DNA from 4 places in the Paenibacillus sp. TY11 genome. Region 4 is predicted to be linked to each of the others. Evidence: riboswitches for the same ligand, from Rfam matches in the RefSeq annotation. Region 4 holds a riboswitch; each other region holds the start of a gene.
The links. A riboswitch is a leader RNA that binds a small molecule or an ion and turns the genes downstream of it on or off. The one in region 4 is predicted to bind cyclic di-AMP.

Region 1 (2,202 bases), on a different contig from region 4:
AGCGATCGTATGGAAGACAGGCTGCTTGTTGACTTTGATAAAGTAAAATGTCAGTTTTCCTGCAAAAGCTTCTCAATATCCCCTGCCAGCTTATCCGGAGTGGTTTGCGGCGCATAACGCTTAAATACGTTACCTTCGCGTGTAATTAAGAATTTAGTGAAATTCCATTTGATCGCTTTGGAGCCTAATACCCCCGGAGCTGTTTGGGTCAGGTAGCGAAATAAGGGGTGCGCTTGATCGCCATTGACATCTGTCTTGGCGAACATCGGAAAGGTAACTCCATAATTGACTTGGCAAAACTCGGAAATCTCCTCGCTGGAACCCGGCTCTTGTTTGGCAAACTGGTTGCTGGGAAATCCCAAAATTTCGAGCCCCTGTTCATGGTACTGGTCATATAGCTCTTGTAGCGCTTTGTATTGGGGGGTTAATCCACATTTGCTGGCTGTGTTCACGATAAGCAGTACTTTCCCTTCATATGTGGATAACGGAATTTGTTTCCCTTGCAGGGTTTGTGCATCATATTCATAAACGGTCATGTTATCCCTCCTTATTCGATATTCTACAATTAAATTTTAAACAACTTAATAAGAGGTTGCAAGTTGGGATAGCTATAATAAGCGTTCGGCCACTGTAAAATCGTATTTTGTTCAAAACGGTAAATCGCGCTGCAAATGGAGCGAATTGAGGTGTTTCTTCTCATAAAAGCGGGTTCAATCGGTATTTATCTGTTACATATAGCGTATTTTCTTCCCTTTTTACAAAAAAGGGACAACAACGCCTTACCCTACGCCAATATTGACATGCCTATCATTTTCAAAAAGGGATGAAAAACAGAGATTGAAGGAGCTGTGATAAGCATAATTGCATTGTAAGCGTTATTATTAATCTTCTATGCTCTAAAGGCCGATTTATAACCCCGCAGTTGAGCTTTACAGTCTTCCTTGCGCGGGTGTATGATTCAAGACGTAATTTCAAATTAACATGAATGAAGCAACAACGAATTGTCTATAGCGCTGAATTTTGCAGTTGCAAAAGCGGGGGAACCAATCGAGACTGTACGGCTTTGGAAGTCGTGTGTCTCATGGGGTGAATTTTCCGGTCAAGTGCCAGAAATAGGGCGACTCTCACGTCCGAATCCGACAGCTAACCTCGTAAGCGTACAGGGAGAGGCAACAAACCGCCGTGTGCAGCCATGGTTTATTTTATCATGGATATGTAAGAAGCCGGAGGAAAGCCTTTTTCCTTCGGCTTCTTTTTGTTGTCTTTTATACCGGGAGAGGAGCTACTGATGGAAGGTCGGTTAATTATTGTCACTGCACCGAATGAAGCGGGCAGAAGTTTTGTGAAATTGCTCATGTTCAAAAAACTGGCGTTTGCAGTTCTCACGAATAGCGTCCAGGAGGAACGACAGCTCAAAAAAATGGGTGTGGAGCACATTGTGCGCATCAATACGATGCAAACGGGAAAATGTAATTTTCCAAAAAAAGAAATTGGTAGTGTGTATTTGTTCGAGAACAGCTTGAATCTGACTTGCCGTTTCCTGCAAATATGTCGGCCACTAACATCAGAATCGATCTATGTTATTACGCACGGCTGTAATCCACAAGGAATTTATCGGGGATTGGGAGCGGACCATGTGATCTACACATTGAATGGAGAGGTGGGTTTCCTGTTGAACGGATAAGCACTTATAACATAGCTGGTTTATGATTTTATGATGGAATAAGAATGACGATCTGAGGACCAATACGGAGGGTATGAACATGATGGATATATACATGCTGCTCTTGATGGCTGTGAGTTATGGAGTGATACTGCTGTTTGTGCGCTGGTGTGATGTGCAGACCTCTAAAGGAGGGCGAAGAGGATGACCGTTGTGCTTGGGCTCACAGCTATTGTGTTTGTGTATTTGATCTACGCACTCCTGAACCCTGAAAAGTTCTAGTCAGCTATAGGATAAAGCAGGCGGGAACAACAGATCATGAATTAAGCATCAGAGGTAGCGGGTTTTCGCAAACGTGTGCACTCGATTGATGGTCTGAATTAGGTCTGTTGTTCCAAACGCAGGAGCATTTTGAAGGAGGAATAGAGGATGGAGCTGCTGCAAATTGGAATTGTGATCGTCATATTGCTGCTCTTGGTAAAGCCAGTGGGCACCTATATGTATCATGTATTCTCGAATGAACCGAATCGGACGGATCG
Region 2 (2,202 bases), on a different contig from region 4:
GAGTCTTCGGATTCGTAAACTCAAATACAAAAATCACGAGCGTGCCGACTACAATCATAGCGACCGTCATGCTGAGTACCACCTTGGTATGCAAGGACAGTCTCTTGCGCTTGCGATATTCTGCCAGGTCTGACATCACTACAAAGCCAATGCCGCCAGAAATAATCAGAAACATTGCGGTAAAATTAACAATCGGATCATATACATAACCTGTCAAGCTGCGAAATTCACCGAATAAATCAAAACCAGCATTGTTAAACATGGAGATGGCATGCCAGATTCCAAAATAAATCGCCCTGCCTACGGGCATATCAAAGGACCAGCGAACCGAGAATATCGTAGCGCATACGCCTTCAATAACCAGTGAGTACAGTAATACCTTACGGATTAACCCGACAATTCCCTCTACAGAAGTCTGATTCATCGCTTCCTGCAAAATGAGTCGCTCCCGCAAGGAAATACGACGCTTGAACACCAGTGCAATCAAGGTAGCCATGGTCATAAAGCCAAGACCGCCGATCTGGATCAGCGCAACGATGACAACTTGACCAAAAGTGGTAAAAAAGATGCCGGTATCCTTTACGACAAGCCCGGTTACACAGGTCGCAGAGGCGGCAGTAAACAAAGCGTCTATAAACCCAAGCGGCTTTCCTGTTGTATTGGAAATCGGCAGCATTAACAATAAACTACCTGTTAGAATGATAATGGCAAAGCCCACAACGAATATCTGCGGTGGAGAAAGCCGAAGCCAGCTTGCATTGGGATTCATCTATTCATCACTTCTCTCCTAATCCTTAAAACTATAAAAACAGTGATTTAATACGGTGTAAGCCCACTACGCGTTCCATTTGATCTTCCGATCGCTGTTACCGCCTTAAAAACACTCATTTTATCGTAAGGGTACCAAAGTAACTATAATTAGCATTCCCTGAATACAGGAAGAATGCATGTCAAGCACTATTCGGTCCCCCTGTGTTAATGGTGGGCAGCAGCGAAGGGGGCAGAATTGTTCTGAAAAAGCGAAGCGATCTAACTAATCCATACACTTTTATTCGCACAAAAAAAGACACCGGAAAACCGAGTGCCTGACTTGGTTCCTGCTCACAGCCTACGAGGTTAGCTGACGGATTCGGGCAGCACAGTATGCCCTATTTACACTTCCGGTCTAAGGACCGGCTGTAAAATTCACCCCAGTAACATGGTTCCCCCGTTTTCTCATAGAAATTCGGCTCAAATGTATATCATTACCTATTGTATTTCATAGGCATTGCCTCAAGATTATAATCCTTCTATATCTAGATCACAAAACCGATTTCGTCGAAAAAACGTGAAATTGGCTTTATTTTACGAATGGACGTCGTTTAATCACAGCTTATCTTATTTTATTGGAACTTTAAAGTGCTTTCACTCCATTTTCATGAATATCGCAGGTCTGTTGGCGGGAACCTGTGCAGTATGATATCTTTAATGGATGTTCTTATTTACAGATTAAGGAGGAAACTCATGAATCCTATCGGGAAACCGGTCGTGCTCACGGCCAACTTCAAAAAATTAGGCTTGCTGGGCGGGATTGGCCTGATTTGCTTTTTTATCTTTCAATTGCTTATTCCCTCGCTTAGCAATCCGAATCCGGAATCATTGATGAACGCAAAGGTCATCAGCAAACAAGAAGCGGTCATACACGCGTTGGACTTTGCCCGCTCCGAGCTGGGCTATACTGAATCACAGCCAGAAAAGCCCGTCGTGACCTATCAGGCCGAAACAGATTTGTACGGTTATTTATCCAGAGAAAAACTGCTTCAACAGTACGACCGTACATGGAAAAAAAGTTACCCTTACGAAACCTTTCGGGTCGATCTGCCTGAACCCTCTGCAAAGAGCAAACTGCAAATTCATGTGGATTTATCCACAGGGAAAGTCGTTAGCTTTAAACGGATCACCTCCAGCACCAATTACACACAGGCTGATATTTCTACGGATGAACAAGCACGTAACAGGCTTGTACGTGTGGCTGAGGACGGCATGACGCTCGAAGCCAAGGAGCAGGCGGCAGCAGTATGGGTCAAACGCTTTGGCTTCAAGCCGTCGGACTTAAAGCTCGCGACCACTGAAGGAGAAGGTGGATTAAAGTATACCGTGGACGATAAAAAAATCGGCGCCTCGGTACTTACACTGGCTTTTACTTTTGAAGACGGGAATGTT
Region 3 (2,202 bases), on a different contig from region 4:
GCTCCATTATTTTAATGCACGCAGGTGGAGGTCAAAGTTCCAATTTGCAAGGCACTGTCCAAGCTCTGCCGGGTCTAATTCACTCTCTAAAAGCTAAGGGCTACAAATTTGTTACAGTCCCCCGGCTACTCCACACATCGGAACGGAAATAACAATACGTTTATGATTCAGCTACAAGCTAAATTAACGTAAAAAGGCTGTCTTACCAGCAGAAGTTTTCTGCTCGTCAAGACAGCCTTTTTTTACCGATAGGACTGATAAGAATCCGACCCAGTTATATGTTGTACGATACGGGCATTAAATTTACATAATATATATTATGTTTAATTAAACCATATATACGCAAATGCTATTTATTAATAACGTACAGTTTCACATTTTGAAAGCCAAAGTCGTTCACAAATGATTTGTTGCCAGGAATAAAGATATCAATCCGCTTTCCTGTAATGGCGCTGCCCTGATCGCGGGCGACGGCTACAAAAGAATGATCTGGCAGGCCGGGGTGGGAATAGCCCGTAACCAGCACTTTCGTTCCCATCGGAATGACGCTCGGGTCTACCGCAATCGTGCCTAGTTTAAGCGGATTGCCGTAGTAATCGACCGCGCCCCACTTGCCATTTTCATCAGCTGCGGCAGAATACGCTGTAGCTTTAACATCAACTACTTTACTGTAATTGAATGTTTTTCCCCATGCTTTAATCGTTGGCCCCTCATTCGCTGGTGCTGTCTCCGTAAGAAGCTGTGACTTCGAAGCCGAAGCCGCCTTCACACTTTTTTCGCCAGGCACCTTAATTTGTAGACCTGCATATATGTTGTTGGGGGCAATATTCGGGTTCGCCTTCGTTAGCTCGTTTACCGGTACTCCATAACGTTGAGCAAGCAAAAAGAAGGTATCACCCTCTTTGGCAGTATGAAGCGAAGCAGCATTTGCTACTCCAGCTGTCTGTGCCAGCCCTGCAATAGCTGCGGCAAGCACCGCAAATTTCATGGTTTTTCCAATATGTTTCAGATGTTTCAAAGATATGTACCTCCTCTGTTATGCCTACGAAGTTAGCTGTCGGATTCGGACTCAGGAGAAGCCCTATGCTTATGCAATTCACCCCTAGGCATATTCCACATCGTCTTATGACGTATCGGAATGACTGCCGTTGTTACGTCCCCCGCACTTCCCATGATTTGGGCCCAGCATTCAGCGTTTGTCATAACCCCATGCTGTCCCGGTAAGTTTTGGCTCACTGCATAATATCACAAATTTGTAACCTTATCTGCATGAAAATGTTGGGACCTTGAACATCATACTATACTTGTTACAATTTTGTCATCAAGAAAACGATATCTGTTACGAAAATATGGGGAAATGGTGACAAAAAAAGAAGAACCCTCCGTCATACGGGGGTCATCCCCATCGACCACGGAGGGCTTACTTTATAGCTCATAGAAGTACTTTCTTACAATACCTTGGCAAGAAAATCACGGGTGCGATCATGGCTTGGAGTACCAAAAACCTGCTCTGGTGTACCTTGCTCCACAATTTGACCGTTATCCATAAAGATGATCCGATCGCCTACCTCGCGGGCAAAGCCCATTTCATGCGTCACGATCACCATCGTCATGCCGCCTTCGGCGAGCTTCTTCATAACATCCAGAACCTCTCCAACCATTTCAGGGTCCAAAGCAGAAGTCGGCTCATCGAACAACATCACATGCGGCTGCATGGCCAAAGCACGCGCAATCGCAATACGTTGCTTTTGACCGCCGGATAACTGGTTCGGATAGGTATTTTTCTTATCCTCAAGCCCCACGGTACGCAGGAGCTCCAGCGCAATTTTTTCCGCTTCCTTTCCTGACTGTCTTCTAACCTGCGTTGGTGCAAGCGTCAGGTTCTGCAACACTGTTTTGTGCGGGAACAGATTAAAATGCTGGAACACCATTCCCATTTTCTCCCTAGTCGCATTAATATTATGACCACGGGCCGTAATCGACTCACCCTCAAACAAAATCTCCCCGTCCGTCGGCTGTTCCAACAGATTCATACAACGCAAAAACGTACTTTTCCCCGAACCGCTGGGGCCGATGATGACGACTACTTCACCTTTGGCGATGTCTATATCAATGCCTTTTAAAATTTCGTTCTTGCCGAACGATTTACGCAGTTGTTTAACGGTGATCACTGGCTCTCAACTTCCTTTCCCATAAACCCAG
Region 4 (2,202 bases):
TTCTCTATCGGTTGGTGCAATCTGCCGTTATCCCGTTGCTGCTGCGTTATCCTGATCAGGGTCAAAACGAGCTGGGACAGACCTTGTTTTGGATGGAGGGCCAGATTGCCCTGATGGACAGCCGGGAAGTGCATGTGTATTTGTGGGTACTACTAGGGGCGACCGTACTGCGCATTCTGATCACTCCCTTCATTAGAGCAGGAATATATCAAAGCCTGCATACCGATGCGACTGAACCGCAAAGCCTGTCCTTCTTCAGGGGTATGAAACGCCACGGCTTGTCGTCGCTGTTGTATTACATCATCGAGTTGGGACTGTTGCTGCTTCCCGCCTTTTGGGTGGTACCGAGACTCTACCCCATTGTAGCAGGAGCGCTGCAGTCTTCCTCTCACCTGCTTCATTTGTTGCCCTATGTCATTGGGTGGATAGCTTACGGATGGTTCATTCGGCAGTGCATCCTGTATATGCAACTGGGTACTGTCGGCGATCACGCCATACTATCGTCCCTGCTCGCCTTCTTTCGCCAGCTCCTCCCAGCTGTCGGCATATCCCTTTTGCTCGGTGCTTGTGTGCTGCTGGTTTTCGGTCTATTTGGCACCGTGGCGATGATTTGGACTGGCATGTTGGCGCTCATTCTCCAGCAATCGTATCATTTTGTTACCAGTCTGGTCAGGCTGTGGCATATCAGTTCGCAGTACAGACTATGGCATACCTATATCTCCAGTAGAGGCTAAGCCCTCCCTTATATTTTCCAACTTCATTTCCAGCTGTCGAAAAATCTTTTTGCTTACCCGTGCAAACGGCACATAACTGAATACTGTTAACAGAATCTGTTCCTGGGGCATTAGGAGCAGATTTTTTTTGTAACTTTTTGCGATGAAACATTTGCCAAAGCCAGCCGTCTTTGTTACAATAATCGCAGTGAACTGATAGTAACAACTTTGTAATCTTTATTGTAACCTTTATCTCAAAAACATCGTTATCGTGAATACTGCTCTCCAAGGTGCACATCTTAAGTTAAGCCTAATTCCTGGCACCTAGGAAGCGGGGGAACCAGTTTGGGTGAATTGATCTCGCAACAGAGTGGTCATAGGGGAACCTTCTACCGAATCCTTAAGCTAACCTCGCAGGCAATGGAAGGGGTATATTTTTTTTGAAGAAGAAGCTAACGATCGCAGCCATGGGGCTTGCCATTGCCTTTACATCTTTTACATTCGGTGGCGGCAGTGCATTTGCAGACTCCAAGATGGACCAGGTCATCCAAGATGCCAAAGGAACGAGCTACAGAAGCGGAGGCACTACACTCGAGGGATTCGATTGCTCCGGCTTCACAATGTATGTATTCAACAAACTGGGAATTAAACTGCCGCATCAATCTGGTTCACAATTCAAAATGGGATCTTCCGTATCCCGCGATGAAATGAGACCTGGGGACCTCGTGTTCTTTAACACCACAGGAAGAGGCATTTCCCATGTGGGTATCTTCGTAGGTGAAGGGAAATTTGCCCATTCCTCGTCTTCACGTGGTGTAGTAGTTAGCTCACTGAACGAAAATTATTACGCTAACCGTTATGTCGGTGCAAAAAGAATTATGAGCACAGACGCTTACCACTCTGTAGCTTCAGATGTTCCTGATGACGACAACGTAGAATAACTAACGCACAGCAAGCTAAACCTAGCCGCAATTTGATTCTGGCCGGAATCGAATTGCGGTTTTTTATGTCCACAACATCAGCAATTATTATCATTACTGACGAACTGACACCTCAAAAGGTTTCAATTTTAGCGAACATCGTCGGTTTTACCGTCACCGCTGGGGGAGCATATGAGTAGTAAATCCTTCTTATTGAATGTATACCCGACTTGGGTATGAAATAAACACGCTTGCCATTCCCCTGCAACTTGTCTACAATCTGTTGTTAATGATTGAAGTACCTGTAAAAGGAGGATAGAAAACATGCCTGCCTCAATATCCAACTATCGGATCGTACCGATGGACGAGCATCAAGCGGCTACAATCTGTGAATGGCGCTATGATCCACCCTACAACATATACGGCTGGCTCCCCTGGGAACAAATGAAGGCGCTTGAAGTCGAATTTGGAAGTCCCTCGCTTCGCCAAGAGCAATATGTTGCCGTACTGGATGAAGAGAACAAGCTGACGGGATTTGCTCAATATTTTCCTATGGTCGGTGTGACCCG

Region 1: linked by a shared signal. The riboswitch ahead of AC6EJC_RS04285 (hypothetical protein) and the one ahead of AC6EJC_RS23630 (C40 family peptidase) in region 4 are both predicted to bind cyclic di-AMP.
Region 2: linked by a shared signal. The riboswitch ahead of AC6EJC_RS06870 (TrkH family potassium uptake protein) and the one ahead of AC6EJC_RS23630 (C40 family peptidase) in region 4 are both predicted to bind cyclic di-AMP.
Region 3: linked by a shared signal. The riboswitch ahead of AC6EJC_RS08255 (3D domain-containing protein) and the one ahead of AC6EJC_RS23630 (C40 family peptidase) in region 4 are both predicted to bind cyclic di-AMP.

Annotation. Positions count from the first base shown of each region.
Region 1 covers NZ_JCBAIQ010000003.1:21,559-23,760, reverse strand. The annotation lists gene AC6EJC_RS04290 (glutathione peroxidase) at 51-536, opposite strand; cyclic di-AMP (ydaO/yuaA leader) riboswitch at 1,002-1,174, shown strand; gene AC6EJC_RS04285 (hypothetical protein) at 1,289-1,684, shown strand; gene kdpF (K(+)-transporting ATPase subunit F) at 1,868-1,945, shown strand; gene kdpA (potassium-transporting ATPase subunit KdpA) at 2,093-2,202, shown strand, end outside.
Region 2 covers NZ_JCBAIQ010000005.1:114,889-117,090, reverse strand. The annotation lists gene AC6EJC_RS06870 (TrkH family potassium uptake protein) at 1-769, opposite strand, end outside; cyclic di-AMP (ydaO/yuaA leader) riboswitch at 1,091-1,241, opposite strand; gene AC6EJC_RS06865 (CPBP family intramembrane glutamic endopeptidase) at 1,504-2,202, shown strand, end outside.
Region 3 covers NZ_JCBAIQ010000006.1:136,929-139,130, reverse strand. The annotation lists gene AC6EJC_RS08260 (polysaccharide deacetylase family protein) at 1-152, shown strand, start outside; gene AC6EJC_RS08255 (3D domain-containing protein) at 350-1,018, opposite strand; cyclic di-AMP (ydaO/yuaA leader) riboswitch at 1,025-1,193, opposite strand; gene AC6EJC_RS08250 (amino acid ABC transporter ATP-binding protein) at 1,449-2,171, opposite strand; gene AC6EJC_RS08245 (ABC transporter substrate-binding protein/permease) at 2,158-2,202, opposite strand, start outside.
Region 4 covers NZ_JCBAIQ010000028.1:45,935-48,136, forward strand. The annotation lists gene AC6EJC_RS23625 (hypothetical protein) at 1-734, shown strand, start outside; cyclic di-AMP (ydaO/yuaA leader) riboswitch at 1,011-1,148, shown strand; gene AC6EJC_RS23630 (C40 family peptidase) at 1,154-1,654, shown strand; gene AC6EJC_RS23635 (GNAT family N-acetyltransferase) at 1,958-2,202, shown strand, end outside.